DNA from 2 places in the Pseudomonas svalbardensis genome. Region 1 is predicted to be linked to the other one. Evidence: predicted binding sites of a transcription regulator. Region 1 holds the regulator's gene; the other holds the start of a gene.

Evidence for each region. Region 1 encodes sigma-54, which starts transcription at its own class of promoters, with help from an activator protein. Its sites were predicted from a motif close to ANTGGCATNNANNTTGCTNT; they were not measured.
Region 2: flhA (flagellar biosynthesis protein FlhA) is a predicted target of sigma-54. The motif match lies at 8,957-8,976, and genes of this name have one in related genera.

Annotation. Positions count from the first base shown of each region.
Region 1 covers NZ_CP125619.1:1,000,851-1,011,189, reverse strand. Annotated here, with positions in the region: gene QFX16_RS04370 (RNA polymerase factor sigma-54) at 111-1,604, shown strand; gene hpf (ribosome hibernation-promoting factor, HPF/YfiA family) at 1,678-1,986, shown strand; gene ptsN (PTS IIA-like nitrogen regulatory protein PtsN) at 1,999-2,463, shown strand; gene rapZ (RNase adapter RapZ) at 2,466-3,323, shown strand; gene QFX16_RS04350 (HPr family phosphocarrier protein) at 3,339-3,614, shown strand; partial or broken gene QFX16_RS04345 (ZIP family metal transporter) at 3,622-4,516, opposite strand; gene QFX16_RS04340 (superoxide dismutase) at 4,547-5,158, opposite strand; gene QFX16_RS04335 (DUF2753 family protein) at 5,160-5,588, opposite strand; gene QFX16_RS04330 (class II fumarate hydratase) at 5,616-6,992, opposite strand; gene QFX16_RS04325 (FagA protein) at 6,973-7,380, opposite strand; gene pmbA (metalloprotease PmbA) at 7,516-8,862, opposite strand; gene yjgA (ribosome biogenesis factor YjgA) at 8,971-9,495, shown strand; gene tldD (metalloprotease TldD) at 9,556-10,339, opposite strand, start outside.
Region 2 covers NZ_CP125619.1:1,855,856-1,866,194, reverse strand. Annotated here, with positions in the region: gene QFX16_RS08510 (protein-glutamate methylesterase/protein-glutamine glutaminase) at 1-113, opposite strand, end outside; gene QFX16_RS08505 (chemotaxis protein CheA) at 163-2,412, opposite strand; gene QFX16_RS08500 (protein phosphatase CheZ) at 2,427-3,215, opposite strand; gene QFX16_RS08495 (chemotaxis response regulator CheY) at 3,246-3,617, opposite strand; gene fliA (RNA polymerase sigma factor FliA) at 3,785-4,525, opposite strand; gene fleN (flagellar synthesis regulator FleN) at 4,522-5,352, opposite strand; gene flhF (flagellar biosynthesis GTPase FlhF) at 5,469-6,797, opposite strand; gene flhA (flagellar biosynthesis protein FlhA) at 6,809-8,938, opposite strand; gene QFX16_RS08470 (hypothetical protein) at 9,174-9,833, opposite strand; gene flhB (flagellar biosynthesis protein FlhB) at 10,011-10,339, opposite strand, start outside.

The DNA.
Region 1 (10,339 bases):
TCTAGGCAAACGCTGCAGTTTCGGGCATATAATTTGCTTATGTTTGGCGCTCCGGCGCCCTGTAGTGGATGGCGCATGTGCGCCGGCGAATAAGGTGTTAAGCCCCTGCCATGAAACCATCGCTAGTCTTGAGAATGGGCCAGCAGCTGACGATGACACCGCAGCTGCAACAGGCCATCCGCCTGCTCCAATTGTCGACCCTGGACCTGCAACAGGAAATCCAGGAGGCCCTGGAGTCCAATCCGATGCTCGAACGCCAGGAAGAAGGCGACGACTTCGATAACGCCGACCCCTTGGCCGACAAAGCCGAACAGCCACCCAACGCCGATGTTTCGGAACCCTCCTACCAGGAAACCGCTCCGACGGTGGACAACCTCGAGGAAGGCGACTGGAACGAGCGGATTCCCAACGAACTGCCCGTCGACACCGCGTGGGAAGACGTCTACCAGACCAGCGCCAGCAGCCTGCCGAGTAACGATGACGACGAGTGGGATTTCACCACCCGTACATCGGCCGGCGAAAGCCTGCAAAGCCACTTGCTGTGGCAACTGAACCTGGCACCGATGTCCGACACTGATCGCCTGATTGCCGTGACCCTGATCGACTGCATCAACAATCAGGGTTACCTGGACGAAACTCTCGAGGAGATTCTCGAAGCCTTCGATCCGGAACTGGACATCGAACTGGACGAAATCGAAGCCGTCCTGCACCGCATCCAGCAATTCGAACCCGCTGGCATCGGCGCCCGTAATCTGGGCGAATGCCTGCTGCTGCAATTGCGTCAGTTGTCCGCCAAGACGCCTTGGCTGGTCGAGGCCAAACGCCTGGTCACCGATTACATCGACCTGCTCGGCAGCCGCGACTACAGCCAGCTGATGCGTCGCATGAAGCTCAAGGAAGATGAACTGCGCCAAGTGATTGAATTGGTCCAGAGCCTCAACCCGCGCCCAGGCTCGCAAATCGAGTCCAGCGAAGCCGAATACGTCGTTCCCGACGTGATCGTACGCAAGGACAACGAGCGCTGGCTGGTGGAACTGAACCAGGAATCCGTGCCGCGCCTGCGGGTCAATGCTCAATACGCCGGTTTCGTGCGCCGCGCCGACACCAGCGCCGACAACACCTTCATGCGCAATCAGTTGCAAGAGGCCCGCTGGTTCATCAAGAGCCTGCAAAGCCGCAACGAAACCCTGATGAAAGTAGCCACTCAGATCGTCGAGCATCAGCGCGGTTTTCTTGAATACGGCGACGAAGCCATGAAACCGCTGGTCCTGCATGACATCGCCGAAGCGGTGGGCATGCACGAGTCGACGATTTCTCGGGTGACCACGCAAAAGTTCATGCATACCCCTCGGGGTATATATGAACTGAAATACTTTTTCTCGAGCCACGTCAGCACCTCAGAGGGCGGTGAATGCTCGTCCACGGCGATCCGCGCGATCATCAAAAAACTGGTTGCCGCGGAAAATCAGAAAAAGCCGTTGAGTGACAGCAAGATCGCTGGTTTACTGGAGGCACAAGGCATTCAGGTGGCTCGCCGCACCGTCGCCAAGTACCGCGAATCCCTCGGGATCGCGCCTTCGAGCGAACGCAAGCGGTTGATGTAGAGCCACGCCACAGCGTTCCAGTGGCAGGCATTTCTGCCTGCCGCTTTATGCACTGGCAACGAAGGAGAGCTGTATGCAAGTCAACATCAGTGGACACCAACTGGAAGTGACCGAACCTCTTCGCACCTACATCGGCGAAAAACTCGAACGATTAGAGAGGCATTTCGACAAGATCACCAACGTGCAAGTCACGATGACGGTCGAAAAGCTCAAGCAGAAAATCGAAGCCACGCTGCATATTCCCGGCAATGAAGTGGTCGCAAACGCGGAGCATACCGATATGTACGCGGCGATCGACGCACTGACCGACAAGCTGGATAAACAACTCAAAAAGCATAAGGAAAAGACCCAAAGCCTCCTCCAGGGCGCGACCGGTCGTTAACACTCCCAACCCATGATCCGACTTGAAAGCATCCTGACCCCCGGCCGTTCCCTCGTGAACGTGCCGGGCGGCAGTAAAAAGAAAGCCCTCGAGCAAATTGCCAACCTTATCCACAAAGAAGTGCCGGATCTGGAGATGCAAGATGTCTTCGAGGCTCTGATTGCCCGTGAAAAACTTGGCTCAACCGGTTTTGGCAACGGCATCGCCATTCCCCACTGCCGCCTGAAGGGCTGCACCTCGCCCATCAGTGCCCTGATGCACCTTGATGCACCCATCGATTTCGACGCCATCGACGGCGCCCCGGTTGACCTGCTGTTCGTTCTGCTGGTCCCGGAAGCCGCTACCGATGCGCACCTGGAGTTACTGCGCCAGATCGCCAGCATGCTCGACCGCAAGGAAGTGCGCGAAAAACTGCGCAGCGCCCCGAGCAATGAAGCCTTGTATCAGGTTGTCCTGGACGAGCAAAACGGTCATTAATCATGCGCTTGATCATCGTCAGTGGCCGCTCCGGCTCAGGTAAAAGTACCGCACTCGATGTTCTCGAGGACAACGGCTACTACTGCATCGACAACCTGCCCGCCGGCCTGCTGCCGGAACTGGCCGAACGCGCGTTGATTCACACCGAGCTGGCGCAACCGCTGGTTGCCGTATCGATCGATGCGCGTAACTTGCCGAGTCACTTGTCGCGGTTTCCCGAACTGCTGGAAGAAGTACGCAGCCGGCATATACAGTGTGATGTGCTTTATCTGGACGCCGACGAAGAAACCTTGCTCAAACGCTTCTCGGAAACCCGCCGTCGCCACCCGCTGAGCAATGCCAATCGCTCGCTGGCCGAGGCCATCAACGATGAGACCGCCCTGCTCGGGCCGATTGCCGACCTCGCCGATCTCAAAGTAAACACCACCAACCTGAACCTGTATCAGCTGCGGGATACCATCAAGCTCCGCCTGCTGAACCAGCCGGAACCCGGTACGGCGTTCCTGGTGGAGTCTTTCGGCTTCAAGCGTGGCATGCCGGTGGACGCTGACCTGGTGTTCGACGTGCGCTGCCTGCCGAACCCTTACTGGAAGCCAGAGTTGCGCGATCAATCCGGGCTCGACCAACCGGTTGCCGAGTACCTGGCGGCACAGCCGGACGTCGAAGAGATGTTCCAGGACATCTCCACCTACTTGTTCAAGTGGCTACCACGCTTTGCCGCCAGCAACCGCGCTTATGTCACCATTGCCATTGGCTGCACCGGCGGCCATCACCGCTCAGTCTACCTGACCGAACGTCTAGGCCAGGCCCTGCAAAAAACCCTGAAGAACGTCCAGGTTCGCCACCGCGACCTCAGCTAAAGGATTCACACCGCGATGCCTGCTCTGGAAATTGAAATCATCAACAAGCTGGGCCTGCATGCCCGCGCTTCTGCAAAATTCGTTGGCGTCGCCGGTGAGTTCAAGGATTGCACGATCAGAGTAGGACGCACGCCGGAATCCACGGTCGACGGAAAAAGCATCATGGCAATGATGATGCTCGCTGCGGGCAAGGGCACCAAAATCCACCTGAGCACCGAAGGTGAACAGGCTGATGAGGCGCTGCAGGCATTGGTGAATTTGATCAATGACTACTTCGGCGAAGGCGAATAACGCTCGCCTAAGCGAGCGCTGTATCCATCACCATCATCAAGCAAAACCCGATCAGCAACCCAAGACTTGCAAGCTTGTCGTGACCATTGCGGCGCGACTCGGGGATGACTTCATGGGTGACCACCAGCAACATTGCCCCGGCCGCCAGTGCCAACCCCAAGGGCAACAACAATTCGGCCAGGCTCACTAGCCAGGCACACAACAACGCGAAGACCGGCTCGACCAACCCTGACGCAGCACCAATCAGGAACGCCTTGACCCGCGACATCCCTGCCCCGGCCAATACCAGCGCGATCACCAGACCTTCCGGCACATCCTGCAAGGCGGATGCCCATGGCCAGACTATCGGCGTCAGGCATGCCACCCCCCGCCGACACTCCGACCGCCATGCCTTCGGGGATATTGTGGGCAATGATCGCAAACACAAACAACCAGATTCGCGTCGGGATGACCGGTCGCTCCAGCGTGCCTACGAGCATTTCCGGCGACGCACCTGACACCTTGCGATCAACCAGGAACAATCCGAACGCACCCAGCATGATGCCGAAACTGATCAGTCCGCTGGCCGCCCAAGGCGTCAGCCCCAGGTTTTCAGCGGCAGAGATCCCCGGAACGATCAACGAAAACGCTGTCGCCGCGAGCATTACCCCGGCCCCGAAGCCGAGCAGCGTATCGCTGACCGTCTGGGGCATCCGTCGAATTACCAGCACGGGCACCGCGCCCAAGGCAGTGCCCAAAGCGCAGATCGCCCCGCCTTGCAGCGCGCGCAGCAGTTTCGGCTCGAGGTCCAGCCACGCTAAGCCTTGGGCAACCAATAACGTCATGCCTGCCAGCAGTAACAGCGATCCGAATGCGTAACGAAACATTCGTCCACTTCCGATCGCCAGTGTTTCAGTGCCCATAGCTAGCCTTGGATTGTTTTTGCAGAAGTCTTAAACCAGTGCAGCCTGATAGCGCGCAGCGACTTCAGGCCAATTGATCACGTTGTAGAACGCGTTGATGTATTCCGGGCGACGGTTCTGGTATTGCAGGTAATAAGCGTGCTCCCAGACATCCAGGCCGAGGATTGGCGTATTGCCGTTCATCAATGGACTGTCCTGATTGCCGCTGCTTTCAACGACCAGCGTCTTTTGCGGCGTCACACTGAGCCACGCCCAGCCGCTGCCGAAACGAGTCAGCGCGGCTTTGGTGAAGGCTTCCTTGAAACTGCTCAGGCCGCCCAGTTGCTCATTGATCGCCTCAGCCAAGGAGCCTTCAGGATTGCCGCCGCCGTTGGGCGCCATCACTTCCCAGAACAGCGAATGGTTGGCATGCCCACCGCCCTGATTGATCACCGCCGCGCGCAGCTTCTCCGGCAGTTGCCGGACAGCTGACACCAGTTTTTCCACCGGCCACTCGGCAAACTCGGTGCCTTCCACCGCAGCGTTGAGGTTGTTGATGTAGGTCTGGTGATGCTTGGTGTAGTGGATTTCCATGGTCTGCGCATCGATGTGCGGTTCCAGGGCATCGTAGGCGTAAGGCAAGGCAGGCAAGGTAAAAGCCATTTCAATGAACTCCATGATGTAGGGGCGCAGGCGAGGCGGCATCGATGTGCAGCAAACGATGGGTGCGCGGGTATTCGCCGTGTTCGCTGATGAAATTCAGCAGCTCGACGTAGGTCTTGCTGCTCTGGCGCAGCGCGGCTTCACGCAAGGCTGGCACCAGTCGTGGGTCCTGCATGGTCTGCAACAACCGCTGATGGATGGCGCACAAGTACTCGGCGCTCTCCTCCGGCTGGTTCAGACGCAAATGCAGGTCCGCCAGGTTGTGGTGGGAAATCACGCAGGCCGCGACCGCCTCGTCGGCATCTGCCCATCGCTCGAACAACACCTGGGCCAGGGCCAATGCCTGCAAGTAGGCCTCGCGGGCATCGACGTATTCGCCCAGCATGAAACAACGATTAGCCCTTTCGATCGTGCGTTTCCAGTGTTCCATGGTGAGCCTCCAAAGCGGTTGCGGTGATTACACGCCGCCTGCGGTGAGTTTCTCCGGGTCCAGCAAGACCTCAAGCTGGCTGCGTGTCAGGTCGGTGTGTTCCAGAGCGACATCGATCACCGGACGGCCCTGTTGATAGGCTTTCTTGGCGATCTCCGCGGCTTTTTGGTAACCAATGATCGGGTTGAGTGCGGTGACCAGGATCGGGTTACGCGACAGCGCTTCCTTGAGCCTGGCTTCGTTGACCTTGAAGCTGGCGATGGCCTTTTCACCCAGCAGATGGCTGGAGTTGGTCAGCAACTCGATGCTGCTCAGCAGGTTCTGGGCGATGATCGGCAGCATCACGTTCAGCTCGAAATTGCCCGACTGACCGGCGATGGTGATAACCGTGTCATTGCCGATGACCTGAGCGGCGACCATGGCGGTCGCTTCCGGGATCACCGGGTTGACCTTGCCAGGCATGATCGAAGAACCCGGCTGCAAGGCTTCGAGCTCGATTTCACCAAGACCGGCCAGCGGGCCGGAGTTCATCCAGCGCAGGTCATTGGCGATTTTCATCAGCGAAACGGCCGTGGCCTTGAGCTGGCCGGAAACACTGACCGCCGTGTCCTGAGAGCCGATCAGCGCAAACAGATCCTCGCCCGGTTTGAATTGCACTTGGGTCAGCTTGCTCAGTTGCGCACTGAAACGCGCCGCGAATTGAGGATGAGCGTTGATTCCGGTACCCACTGCCGTGCCGCCCTGAGCCAGGGATTGCAGGCTCGGCAGCAGATCCTGCAGATGGCCAATGTTGGCCTTGAGCTGCTGCGCCCAACCGTTGAGCACCTGGCTCATGCGCACCGGCATCGCGTCCATCAAGTGAGTGCGGCCGGTTTTGACGTGGTGATGAACCTCTTCGGCCTTGCGCTCGATCACCTGAACCAGACGCACCAGCGCCGGCAACAATTGGTCGTGCAACGCCAACGCAGCACTGACGTGGATGGTGGTCGGGATGATGTCGTTGCTGCTTTGGCCGCAATTGACGTGATCATTGGGGTTCACCGGTTCGCCGAGCAGACGGCTGGCCAGGGTGGCGATCACTTCGTTGGCGTTCATGTTCGAACTGGTGCCGGAACCGGTCTGGAAGATATCCACCGGAAAATGCTGCATGAAGTCGCTTTGGAGCAGGCCCAGCGCCGCATCGACGATGGCTGTGCCCTGGGATTCGCTGATTTGTTCGAGCTCGACGTTGGCTCGGGCAGCGGCAGCCTTGGCCAGGATCAGCGCGCGGATGAACTGCACGGGCATCGGCTTGCCGCTGATGGGAAAGTTATCCACTGCACGTTGAGTCTGTGCGCCGTAGAGGGCGTCCACCGGGACTTGAAGCTCACCCATGCTGTCGCGCTCAATACGTGTCTTGGTCATCTGTAAATCCTTGCACCAGTTCTATGAGAGGAATCGAGGGCTGCAACTCGCAGGTCGCCAGTTGCCAGGTGTAGCTCTGCCAGCGCTTGAGGCGGCACTTGCACAGAGAGAGGCGTTCCAGATCGCGCAATGGCCGCCAGGCCTGGTCCAGACAAAAGGTGCGCCAGTGCCAGGGCAGCGCAACATCAGCGGCGGTGTCGAGTAACAGGCGGAAAGAAGTTTCGGCGATTGTCCAGGGAGACGTTGCCGTGCAGCAGGCGAGGTACCGGCCTTCGGCCAGGTAATGTTCGATCAGGCGAGGCTCGTCAGGGTCCATCGCGCAACGGATCTGGCGACTCATCCAGCGCCAGCTTTCGAGGTAAGGCTGCTCGTGCAAGGCAGAACTCATGATCCGGGCCCATTCGGTAATGAGATTTATTATTAGATGATAATGAGAACCAAAACAACCCCGAGAAAACCAACGCACAAAAAAGGCGCGCCACCCAACGATGGGTGGCGCGCCTTTTTGTGTAACGGTTAAGCGTTAGCTACCCGCCACCGTCATACGTTCTATCAGCACCGAACCTGTACGAATGTTGCTGCGCAGTTCCAGGTCATTACCGACGGCAACGATCTGTTTGAACATGTCACGCATGTTGCCGGCGATGGTCACTTCCTGAACCGCAAACTGGATTTCACCATTCTCGACCCAGTAACCCGCCGCGCCACGGGAGTAATCGCCAGTGACCATGTTCAGGCCCTGGCCCATCAATTCAGTCACCAGCAGCCCGCGACCCATGCGGCGCAGCAAGGCCGCCTGGTCTTCGTCACCATGGGTGACGAACAGGTTGTGCACACCGCCGGCATTGGCGGTGCTCGGCATCCCGAGCTTACGGCCCGAGTACGTGCCGAGAATGTATGACACCAACTCGCCTTTTTCGACGAATGGTTTGGCGTAAGTGGCCAAACCATCGCCATCGAACGCCGAACTGCCCATCGCGCGCATCAGGTGCGGACGCTCATCGATGGTCAGCCATTCCGGGAACAGTTTCTGCCCCAGCGTGCCTTCAAGGAACGACGATTTGCGATACAGACTGCCGCCAGAAATCGCCGAGAGGAAACTGCCGAACAAACCGCCAGCCAGTTCTGCGGAAAACAGCACCGGCACTTCGCAGGTCGGCACCGGACGTGCACCCAGACGGCTCGCCGCCCGTTGCGCGGCACGCTGGCCGATGCTCACCGGGTCGGCCAGCAATTCGCCCTGACGGTTCACGTCGTACCAGTAATCGCGCTGCATCTGGCCGTCGGCCTCGGCGATCATGACGCAGCTCAGGCTGTGACGGGTCGACGCGTAACCGCCGATAAAACCGTGGCTGTTGCCGTAGACACGGCAGCCCTGATGGGTGCTGAGGGTGGTGCCATCGGCGTTCTTGATCCGGCTGTCGGTGGCAAACGCCGCCGCTTCACAGGCCAGGGCCTGCTCGATGGCTTGCTCCGGGGTGATATCCCATTGGTGGAACAGGTCAAAATCCTGCAGATCCTTGGCCATCAGCGCGGCGTCTGCCAGGCCCGAAGCTTCGTCTTCCGACGTGTGCTTGGCGATGGCCAGTGCGGCGGCGACGGTTTCGCGAATCGCCTCCGGACCGCTGGCGGACGTGCTGGCCGAGCCCTTGCGCTGGCCAGCGTACAGGGTGATGCCAAAACCCTGATCGCGGTGGAATTCGACGGTTTCGACTTCACGCTGACGCACCGTGGTGGACAGGCCCTGCTCCAGGGACACCGCCACTTCACAGGCGCTGGCACCTTGGCGCTTGGCTTCAGCGATGATCTGCTCGACTTGTTCTTGCAGTGCCGGCAACGCTTGTGGGCCGACGCTTTCAACTGCACTCATGCTGTTCTCCACTCAAATTCTGCTTTCGGCTAGGGCCTTCGAGCGACCGGGCCGGACAAGCGGCCCCCGACTGGTTATCATGGCGGCGTTTCTTTGCGGACGGCCACCATGGTTGATTCTTACGACGACTCCCTCGATACGGGAGAAAAAAGCAAATCCCAGGTTAAACGCGAGCTTCATGCTCTGGTTGACCTTGGCGAGCGCCTTACAACACTCAAGCCTGACTTGCTGGCAAAACTGCCGTTGACCGACGCCATGCGCCGGGCACTGGCTGATGCGCCCAAGCACACCGCGAATATCGCGCGTAAACGGCACCTTATGTTCATCGGCAAACTGATGCGCGATCAGGACACTGACGCCATTCTGACTCTGCTCGATCAACTCGATGCCTCCACTCGGCAGTACAACGAACGTTTCCATGGCCTGGAACGCTGGCGCGATCGCTTGATCGCGGGCGACGATGCAGTCCTGGAGAAGTTCGTGGTCGACTACCCGGAGGCTGATCGTCAGCAATTGCGCTCCCTGATCCGTCAGGCCCAGCACGAACTGGCGACCAACAAGCCACCGGCATCGAGCCGTAAAATCTTCAAGTACATCCGTGAGCTGGACGAGACTCAACGCGGTCTGCGTTAAGTCCCTTCTCGGGTGAGCCGCTACGCGGTTCACCCAAAGCTTCACTTTTTCAAGAGCCCCTCAAGATCCTGTGCCACCCACAGTGATCGCATCGATTTTCAGCGTTGGCTGGCCGACACCCACCGGCACCGACTGCCCATCCTTGCCACACGTCCCCACGCCGCTGTCCAGCGCCAGATCGTTACCGACCATCGACACCTTGCTCATGGCTTCCGGCCCGTTGCCGATCAACGTCGCGCCTTTGACCGGGGCAGTGATTTTGCCGTCTTCGATCAGGTACGCCTCGCTGGTGGAGAACACGAATTTGCCGCTGGTGATGTCCACCTGACCGCCGCCGAGGTTGGCGCAGTAGATGCCGCGTTTCACCGAGGCGATGATTTCTGCAGGGTCGCTTTCGCCCGCCAGCATGTAGGTGTTGGTCATGCGCGGCATCGGCAGGTGCGCATAGGATTCGCGACGACCGTTACCGGTACGGGCCACGCCCATCAGACGGGCGTTGAGTTTGTCCTGCATGTAGCCTTTGAGTACGCCGTTTTCGATCAGTGTCGTGCACTCGGTCGGGGTGCCTTCATCATCGACACTCAGGGAACCGCGACGACCGGCCAGCGTGCCGTCATCGACGATGGTGCAAAGCTTGGACGCAACCATCTCGCCCATGCGCCCGCTGTAGGCGGAACTGCCCTTGCGGTTGAAGTCGCCTTCCAGACCGTGGCCGACCGCTTCGTGCAGCAACACGCCGGACCAGCCCGAACCCAGCACCACCGGCAACGTACCGGCCGGCGCAGGAATGGCTTCCAGATTCACCAACGCCTGACGCAGCGCTTCACGGGCGTAGCTCATGGCG
Region 2 (10,339 bases), 860 kb from region 1:
TTTCCGTTGGTCGCCGTGCCGACGACCTGGATATTCGGATCCGCTGAAAGAATTTCCGAGACGCGGCGGCGGAAAAACCCCGAATCGTCCACCACCAGGACTTTAACTGCCATAAACACTCCGTTAGACGGAGCGAGGCTCAGTCGCCCCGCTCCACCAGAATCAAATACGCCGTGCGGCGTAACGCTTGAGCATGCTCGGAACATCGAGAATCAGCGCAATGCGGCCGTCACCGGTGATGGTGGCGCCGGACATGCCCGGGGTTCCCTGGAGCATTTTGCCCAATGGCTTGATGACCACTTCTTCCTGGCCCACCAGTTGATCGACGACGAAGCCGATCCGCTGAGTGCCCACCGAAAGGATCACCACATGGCCTTCGCGCTGCTCTTCATGAGCGGCGGAGCTGACCAGCCAGCGTTTGAGGTAGAACAATGGCAGCGCCTTGTCCCGCACGATCACCACTTCCTGGCCGTCCACCACGTTGGTGCGCGACAGGTCGAGGTGGAAGATCTCGTTGACGTTCACCAGCGGGAACGCAAACGCCTGGTTGCCCAGCATGACCATCAGCGTCGGCATGATCGCCAGGGTCAACGGGACCTTGATGACGATCTTCGAGCCCTTGCCCTTGGTCGAATAGATATTGATGGTGCCGTTGAGCTGGGCGATTTTGGTTTTCACCACGTCCATGCCCACGCCGCGTCCGGAGACATCGGAAATTTCGGTCTTGGTCGAGAAACCCGGCGCGAAGATCAGGTTGAAGCAATCGGTTTCGCTGAGGCGATCCGCTGCATCCTTGTCCATCAAGCCTTTCTTCACGGCAATGCCGCGCAGAACATCGGCGTCCATGCCCTTGCCGTCATCGGAAATCGACAGCAGGATGTGGTCGCCTTCCTGTTCAGCGGACAGGATCACCTTGCCGCTGCGAGGCTTGCCCATCGCTTCACGCTCGGCCGGCTCTTCAATACCGTGGTCGACCGAGTTGCGCACCAAGTGGACCAGCGGGTCGGCCAGGGCCTCGACGAGGTTCTTGTCGAGGTCGGTTTCTTCGCCGACCAGTTCCAGGTTGATCTCTTTCTTGAGCTGGCGAGCCAGGTCGCGAACCAGACGCGGGAAGCGCCCGAAGACCTTCTTGATCGGTTGCATCCGGGTCTTCATGACCGCGGTTTGCAGGTCGGCCGTGACCACGTCGAGGTTCGACACGGCCTTGGACATGGCTTCGTCGCCGCTGTTGAGGCCCAGACGGACCAAGCGGTTACGCACCAGTACCAACTCGCCGACCATGTTCATGATTTCGTCGAGACGCGCGGTATCGACCCGCACGGTGGTCTCGGCTTCGCTGGCCGGTTTTTCCGGTGGCGGCGCGGACGGAGCACGAGCCGGAGCCGGGGCAGCAGCAGCGGCAGGCTTCGGCGCTTCGGCTTTAGGCTCGGGCGCTTTGGCAACGGGTTTCGGTGCAACAGCCTTGGCAATGGGCGCCGCAACCGAAGCGCTGGCGCCCGACGCGGTACCGACTTCAGTGAACTTGCCTTTGCCGTGCAATTCGTCGAGCAGCGATTCGAACTCGTGATCGGAGATCAGATCGCCCCCAGCCGCTTTAGCGGTGGGCGCAGCCGGGGCCGGCACCGCAGCAATGGCCGATTCCAGCGCATCAACGGCAAAGTTACCCTTGCCGTGCAGCTGATCGAGCAGTGCTTCGAACTCGTCGTCGGTGATATCGGAGCTGTCGCCTGCCGCTTTCGGGGCAGCCGGTGCGGCTGGCGCCGGGGCCACCGCATCGACGGCGAACTGGCCTTTACCGTGCAGTTGATCGAGCAACGACTCGAACTCGGCATCGGTAATTTCGTCGCTGCCCGCTGCATTGCTGCTCGGCGCCGGCACAGCCGCCGGGGCTTCTGCCTGAGCCTTGACGGCGTTCAGCGAGTCCAGCAGTTGTTCGAATTCGTTATCGGTGATGTCACCCGATTCGCTCTCGGCGGCAGGTTCTTCCACCACCTCGGCGACCGGTGCCGTTTCATCGGCGGTTTGCGGCTCGGCCAGACGGGCCAGAGCTGCCAGCAGTTCAGGCGTGGCAGCCGTGATCGGGGTGCGCTCGCGGACTTCGGTAAACATGCCGTTCACCGCATCCAGCGCTTCGAGAACCACGTCCATCAGTTCCGAGTCGACGCGACGTTCACCCTTGCGCAGGATGTCGAACACGTTCTCGGCGATGTGACAGCACTCCACCAGCTCGTTGAGCTGGAGGAAGCCGGCGCCTCCTTTTACAGTGTGAAAACCGCGAAAAATTGCATTGAGCAAGTCCGCATCATCAGGTCGGCTTTCAAGCTCGACCAGCTGTTCGGACAGTTGCTCTAGAATCTCGCCGGCCTCAACCAGGAAATCCTGAAGGATCTCTTCATCGGCGCCGAAGCTCATGTGTAGGGGTGCTCCTAGAATCCAAGGCTGGAAAGCAAATCGTCTACATCGTCCTGACCGGACACAACGTCTTCTCTTTTATCGGCATGAATCTGCGGACCTTCACCCTGAGAGAGATGTTTTTGCGGATCTTTTTCTGCCAGCATCGCTTCACGGTCATGTTCGATGCCCGCAAAGCGGTCCACCTGACTGGCCATAAGCACGAGCTTGAGCAGGTTGCTTTCAACTTCGGTGACCAATTGGGTCACGCGCTTGATCACCTGACCGGTGAGGTCCTGGTAATCCTGAGCGAGCAGAATGTCGTTGAGGTTGCTCGACACAACGCGATTGTCTTCGCTGCTGCGTGTCAGGAAACCGTCGACTCGCCGGGCCAGCTCGCGGAACTCTTCAGCCCCGACTTCGCGACGCATGAACCGTCCCCAGTCGGTGCTCAAGGCTTGGGCTTCGTTGCTCAGGCCGTTGACCAGCGGCGTGGCGTTTTCCACCAGGTCCATGGTGCGGTTGGCAGCAGCCTCGGTCAGCTTGACCACATACCCCAGACGCTCGGTGGCATCCGTGATCTGCGAGACTTCCTCGGCTTGTGGCATGTGCGGGTCAATCTGGAAATTGACGATCGCGCTATGCAGCTCGCGAGTGAGCTTGCCCACTTCCTGATACAGGCCACGGTCACGGGTCTGATTGAGCTCATGGATCAGTTGCACAGCGTCGCCGAACCTGCCTTTTTCAAGGCTTTCGACCAGTTCGACCGCGTGTTTTTTCAGAGTCGATTCGAAATCGCCCTGTGAAGACTCGTTATGCTCCATAGCTCCCCCGTGGCGCAGTGGCTTCGCACATCAACCGATGCGTTCGAAAATCTTCTCGATTTTTTCTTTTAACGCCTGGGCCGTGAAAGGCTTGACCACATAGCCGTTAACACCGGCTTGGGCTGCCTCGATGATCTGCTCGCGCTTGGCTTCAGCGGTCACCATCAGCACCGGCAGGTGCTTGAGCTTTTCATCGGCACGCACGTGGCGCAGCAGATCGATACCGGTCATGCCAGGCATGTTCCAGTCTGTTACCAGAAAGTCGATGCTGCCGCTGTTGAGAACCGGAATGGCAGTAGTGCCATCGTCGGCCTCGACCGTGTTGGTGAACCCAAGGTCACGCAACAGGTTTTTAATGATCCGCCGCATCGTTGAGAAGTCATCAACGATGAGGATTTTCATGTTCTTGTCCAATTCGACCTCCAAGCAGTCTTAAACGCGCCCAGCACCTGGACGCGCCATTTCAATCAATCCGGCAAAGCACTCAATGACTGTCTGGAGCACAACAGATCGGGACCGGTACGGTTCAACACCCCACCAGCCGCGTTCGCAGTGTCCCCACACTGCCTTCAGCGCGCTCGCCACTCCCCCAAACGCCCCCGCAAACGGGCCGCGCACTGGCTGTGTAACTGGCTGACCCGAGATTCGCTGACCCCCAGGACCTCACCGATTTCCTTGAGATTCAACTCTTCGTCGTAGTACAGCGCCAACACCAGTCGCTCACGCTCCGGCAAATTGGCAATCGCGTCCGCCAGCGCTGCCTGGAAGCGTTCATCTTCCAGATCGCGCGACGGCTCCAGATGAGCACTGGCGCCATCCTCGTGCAGCCCTTCGTGTTCGCCGTCCTGCAACAGATCGTCGAAACTGAATAAGCGGCTGCCCAGGGTGTCGTTCAAAATCCCGTAATAATCGTCGAGACTCAATTGGAGTTCGGCCGCAACCTCGTGATCTTTAGCGTCACGGCCGGTTTTAGCTTCAATCGAGCGAATGGCGTCGCTGACCATCCGGGTATTGCGGTGGACCGAACGTGGCGCCCAGTCCCCCTTGCGTACTTCATCGAGCATCGCGCCACGGATTCGAATGCCCGCGTACGTCTCGAAACTCGCGCCTTTGCTGGCGTCGTATTTGGTCGACACTTCAAGCAGGCCGATCATCCCGGCCTGGATCAGATCTTCCACCTGAACACTGGCTGGCAGACGCGCCAGCAAGTGGTAGGCAATGCGTTTAACCAGTGGCGCGTAACGCTCGATCAGCTCGTACTGCGCGTCACGTGCCGACTTCTTGTAGAGGTTGTAGCCACTGGCTGTCATAGCACGGGTCCTGCCGTTTGTTGCACGAGGCGCTCGACGAAAAACTCCAGGTGCCCACGCGGGTTGGCAGGCAGCGGCCAGGTATCGACCTTCTGTGCAATGGCCTTGAACGCCAGTGAGCACTTGGACCGCGGGAAGGCTTCGTAAACGGCGCGCTGCTTCTGCACAGCCTTGCGCACACTTTCGTCGTAAGGCACCGCGCCGACGTATTGTAAGGCGACGTCAAGGAAGCGATCCGTGACCTTGGTCAACTTGGCGAACAGGTTGCGACCTTCCTGCGGGCTCTGGGCCATGTTGGCCAGGACCCGGAAGCGGTTCATGCCGTAATCGCGGTTCAGCAGTTTGATCAGTGCGTAGGCATCTGTGATCGAGGTCGGTTCGTCGCAGACCACCAGCAAGACTTCTTGCGCTGCGCGAACGAAACTGACGACCGAGTCTCCAATGCCCGCAGCGGTGTCGATCACCAGCACGTCGAGGTTGTCGCCGATATCGCTGAACGCCTGGATCAGGCCGGCGTGTTGGGCCGGGCTCAAATGAACCATGCTCTGTGTGCCGGACGCGGCCGGGACGATGCGAATGCCGCCAGGGCCTTGCAACAGTACGTCGCGCAGCTCGCAGCGGCCTTCGATCACGTCGGCCAAAGTACGTTTGGGTGTCAGTCCCAGCAGGACGTCGACGTTCGCCAGCCCCAGATCGGCGTCCAACAGCATGACGCGCCGGCCGAGCTCAGCTAGAGCCAGGGACAAGTTCACTGACACGTTAGTCTTCCCGACGCCACCTTTGCCGCCGGTCACCGCGATCACCTGTACGGGATGCATGCTGCCCATGAATTTTCTTTACCTTGTCTTACTTAGACGGAGGCCACATTACTGGCTGCGCGTTCACTAACTGAACAATGCATGGCAGACCATCGATGTAGGTACAAAAACTGTTCATTAATACCTCAGCCGACCTGCTTGGTCGGGCTGTGGTAAATATCAGCGAACATGTCAGCCATGGCTTCTTCGCTGGGTTCTTCTTGCATTTGCACGCTGACGGCGCGACTGACCAACTGATGACGACGCGGTAGATGCAAATCATCCGGAATCCGCGGGCCATCGGTCAGGTAGGCCACCGGCAATTCATGACTGATGGCCAGGCTCAACACCTCGCCCAGACTTGCCGTTTCATCCAGTTTAGTCAGGATGCAGCCAGCGAGCCCACAACGCTTGTAACTGTGATAAGCGGCCGTTAGAACCTGTTTCTGGCTGGTGGTTGCCAACACCAGATAATTTTTTGATTTGATGCCACGACCAGCCAGGCTTTCGAGCTGCATGCGCAGTGCCGGATCGCTGGCCTGAAGGCCCGCGGTATCGATCAGCACCACGCGTTTGCGCAGCAAGGGCTCCAGCGCCTGCACCAGCGATTGGCCCGGATCGACATGCGTCACCGACACATTGAGGATCCGGCCCAACGTCTTGAGTTGTTCCTGAGCACCAATACGGTAGCTGTCCATGCTGACCAGCGCGATATTCTGCGCGCCGTACTTGAGCACGTAACGGGCCGCGAGTTTGGCCAGGGTGGTGGTCTTGCCCATGCCGGCGGGGCCGACCATGGCAATCACGCCGCCCTCTTCCAAAGGCTCGACTTCCGGTGTGGCGATCATCCGCGCCAGGTGTGCCAGCAACATGCGCCAGGCCTGACGAGGTTCTTCAATATCGGTAATCAGCGCCAGCAAATCACGCGACAACGGGCCGGACAGACCGATGCGTTGCAGGCGACGCCAAAGATTGGCCTGGGCCGGACGGCTGCCTTGCAGCTGATTCCAGGCCAGGGAGCCGAGTTGCACTTCCATCAGTTCGCGCAGGCTGTTGAGTTCGAAACGCATCGAGTCGAACGCCCGTGGGTCGACGCCACCGGAGGCAGGTGCCGCAGCCGGTGCAGGACGACGGGGTTCGGTGTAGGTTGGCTCGATCAGCGGCTCGGCGGCGGTCAGTGGCAGGCCGGCGAACAATTGGCGATTGGTGGACTTATCGCTCTCGCCATCGCTGCGCAGGCTCAGTTCGGCCTGGGCGGTGACGATCCGCGATTGGGTCTTGCGCAGCTCGTCTTCGAGTTCCATGTTCGGAACGCGCGGGGCCAGCGCCGACAACTTGTAATCCAGGGCAGCCGTCAGCTCGACACCACCGGCGATCCGGCGGTTGCCAATGATGGCGGCATCACCGCCCAGCTCATCACGAACCAGTTTCATGGCCTGACGCATATCGGCGGCGAAAAAACGCTTAACTTGCATAAACCACTACCTCAGCCGTTGGGCCCTACTGTCGCAACGATGGTCACTTGCTTGTTGTCAGGAATTTCCTGGTAAGCCAACACATGCAAACCCGGGACTGCCAATCGGCCGAATCGCGACAGCATCGCGCGAACCGGACCGGCTACCAACAGAATCACCGGTTGACCTTGCATTTCCTGACGCTGCGCCGCATCGATCAACGAGCGTTGCAGTTTCTCAGCCATGCTTGGCTCCAGCAGAACACCCTCTTCCGAGCCTTGTCCTGCCTTCTGAAGACTATTGAGCAATATTTGTTCCAACCTTGGCTCCAGGGTGATCACTGGCAGCTCGGAGTCAGTGCCTACAATGCTTTGGACGATTGCGCGGGATACGCCAACGCGAACCGCGGCCACCAGCGCGGCAGTATCTTGACTCTTGCTGGCATTGTTTGCGATGGCTTCGGCAATGCTGCGAATGTCCCGTACTGGCACCTGCTCGGCCAGCAACGCCTGCAATACTTTGAGCAGCTGCGACAGAGACACCACACCCGGCACCAGCTCTTCGGCCAGTTTTGGCGAGCTTTTGGCCAACAATTGCATGAGCTGCTGCACTTCTTCGTGACCGATCAACTCGCTCGAGTGTTTGTACAGAATCTGGTTCAAGTGGGTTGCCACTACCGTACTGGCATCGACCACGGTGTAACCGAGGGATTGCGCCTGGGCACGCTGGCTGACTTCGATCCAGACCGCCTCCAGACCGAAAGCCGGATCTTTGGCGGTAATGCCGCTGAGCGTACCGTAGACCTGCCCCGGGTTGATCGCCAGTTCGCGGTCCGGGTAAATCTCCGCTTCAGCCAGGATCACCCCCATCAGGGTCAGGCGGTAGGCGCTCGGCGCCAGGTCGAGGTTGTCACGGATATGCACGGTCGGCATCAGGAAGCCCAGATCCTGGGACAGCTTCTTGCGCACACCCTTGATCCGCGCCAGCAACTGACCACCCTGATTGCGGTCCACCAGCGGAATCAGCCGGTAGCCGACTTCCAGGCCGATCATGTCGATCGGAGTGACGTCATCCCAGCCAAGCTCCTTGGTTTCCTGAGCGCGAGCCGGCGATGGCAGCAGTTCCTGTTGACGCTTGACCTCCTGCAAAGCTTGAACCTTGACCACGTTCTGCTTCTTCCAGAACAGGTACGCGCCGCCGGCCGCCAGGGCCGCCATGCTGAGAAAGGAGAAGTGTGGCATGCCGGGCACCAGGCCCATGACCGCCATAATACCCGCCGCCACTGCCAACGCTTTCGGCGAGGCGAACATCTGGCGATTGATCTGTTTGCCCATGTCTTCCGAGCCGGACGCACGAGTCACCATGATCGCTGCGGCAGTCGACAACAGCAGTGATGGCAATTGCGCCACCAAACCGTCACCGATGGTCAACAAGGCGTACACCCGACCGGCATCGCCGAAGGTCATGCCGTGCTGGAAGATACCGACCGCCATGCCGCCGATCAGGTTGATGAACAGAATCAGCAGGCCGGCAATGGCGTCACCGCGAACGAACTTGCTGGCACCGTCCATGGAACCGTAGAACTCCGCCTCTTGGGCGACTTCCGAACGACGGGCCTTGGCCTGAGCCTGATCGATCAGACCAGCGTTGAGGTCGGCGTCGATCGCCATTTGTTTACCGGGCATCGCATCGAGGGTGAAACGCGCACTCACCTCGGAAATCCGCCCGGCACCCTTGGTCACCACGACGAAGTTGATGATCATCAAAATCGCGAAGACGACGATACCGACCACGTAGTTACCGCCGATCACCACCTCGCCGAAGGCCTGGATCACCTTACCGGCGGAGGCGTGACCGTCCTGACCGTGGAGCATCACCACCCGCGTGGAGGCCACGTTCAACGCCAGCCGCAGTAGCGTCGCCACCAGTAGAATGGTCGGAAACACCGCGAAATCCAGCGGTCGCAAGGCATAAACGCAGACCAGCAACACCACGATCGACAAGGCAATGTTGAAGGTGAAGAACACGTCCAGCAGGAACGGCGGGATCGGCAACATCATCATCGCCAGCATGACCAGCAGCAGCAACGGCACACCCAGATTGCCCCGACTTAAGTCGGCAACGTTTGTGCGAGCACTGTTGAGTAACTGAGAGCGATCCACCGGTATTCCCCGTTCCTTGAAGCAAACTTTTTGACGCCGAAAGCGGGCGCGGGACGGGTACTGCAAGAAGCCTTCCAACTTTTGCGGAGGCGGGGAATAGAGGGATTTATTGAGCTTTTGTAGCAGCTGTCGAGCGTTCGAGGCGGGATCGCGCTCGACGAACTCCTCGTAAGGTTTCACGGCTGCTGCGCCGCCGGACGCAGCCTCGCAGGCTCGACAGCTGCTACAAAAGGGATTAACGCGCCGTCAGAATCTGCTCTTTGTGGATCGGACCGAGATGAAGCGACTTGCCGACCATGTACCGCGTACCTCTATGCATTTGAAGACCTTCCACCTCTACAAAATCCTCCTCAGCGTAACCGAGCACCACGATGGTTAAAGGTGCCTTCTGACCAGAAAGGTCGTGCCCCAGCATGAGGTTAAGCGCCCATTGAAAGGGAATGACCGGCAGGTCTTCGACGTTGATCTCACGCTTGTCCTCCCAACGAAAGTCCTTGCGCGCAACAACTTGCAAACGGCCATCGACCACACTGAATTGCGGTTTGTGATAACACTCCTCCAGCCCTCCACTTGACCACTGATCCATGTAATAACGAGGGGATGTGAAGACATCGAACAACGCGCGGTTATCACCAATATTGCCAGCAGCACCGAAGAAGTAATTGTATGCATAGTGGTAGCCGAACCCGTCCAGTTCGGGGCGAATCGCATTGATAGGGCTGTTCAGATAACCCGGAATATATGCATTGGCCATCTGCACAAAATGCGTAAAGTCCAGCGTCATGCCGAACGTAGCCGAGTAACTGATCGTGCGCTCGAGCGGATCCTCCTCCAGGACTCCCGAAACAAATTCCAACGCCATCCCTTGAAGCTTTCTGTATTCACGCTCTGCCATGACCGTAACCTCAAATGCCTAAATGAACGCCCATCCATAGTGATCAATCCACTCATTGAACGACCATAGCAAGGACATCGAACGGGAGAATTCCCAAGGCCATGACAACGCTTAAGAGGAAGTGTGTCTACTGTCAGAACTAACAGGTACATAGCGTTTTCAGACGGACGGCGGCTCTCAGGAATCGCGCCGCAAATCCGGCGGAATCGGCAGGTCGTCCTTGAGCGGATCCGGGCGCTTACCCTTGCCGGCGCGATGCTGGCGGATCTGGTAGACGTAAGCGAGCACCTGGGCGACGGCAAGGTAGAGCCCGCCGGGAATTTCCTGGTCAAGCTCGGTGGAGTAGTAAATCGAACGCGCCAGTGCCGGCGACTCAAGCAGCAGCACTTCGTTGGCCACAGCGATTTCACGGATCTTCAAGGCAAGGAAGTCGCTGCCCTTGGCGATCAGCATCGGCGCCCCACCCTTGTCCGGGTCGTACTTGAGCGCTACGGCGTAGTGGGTCG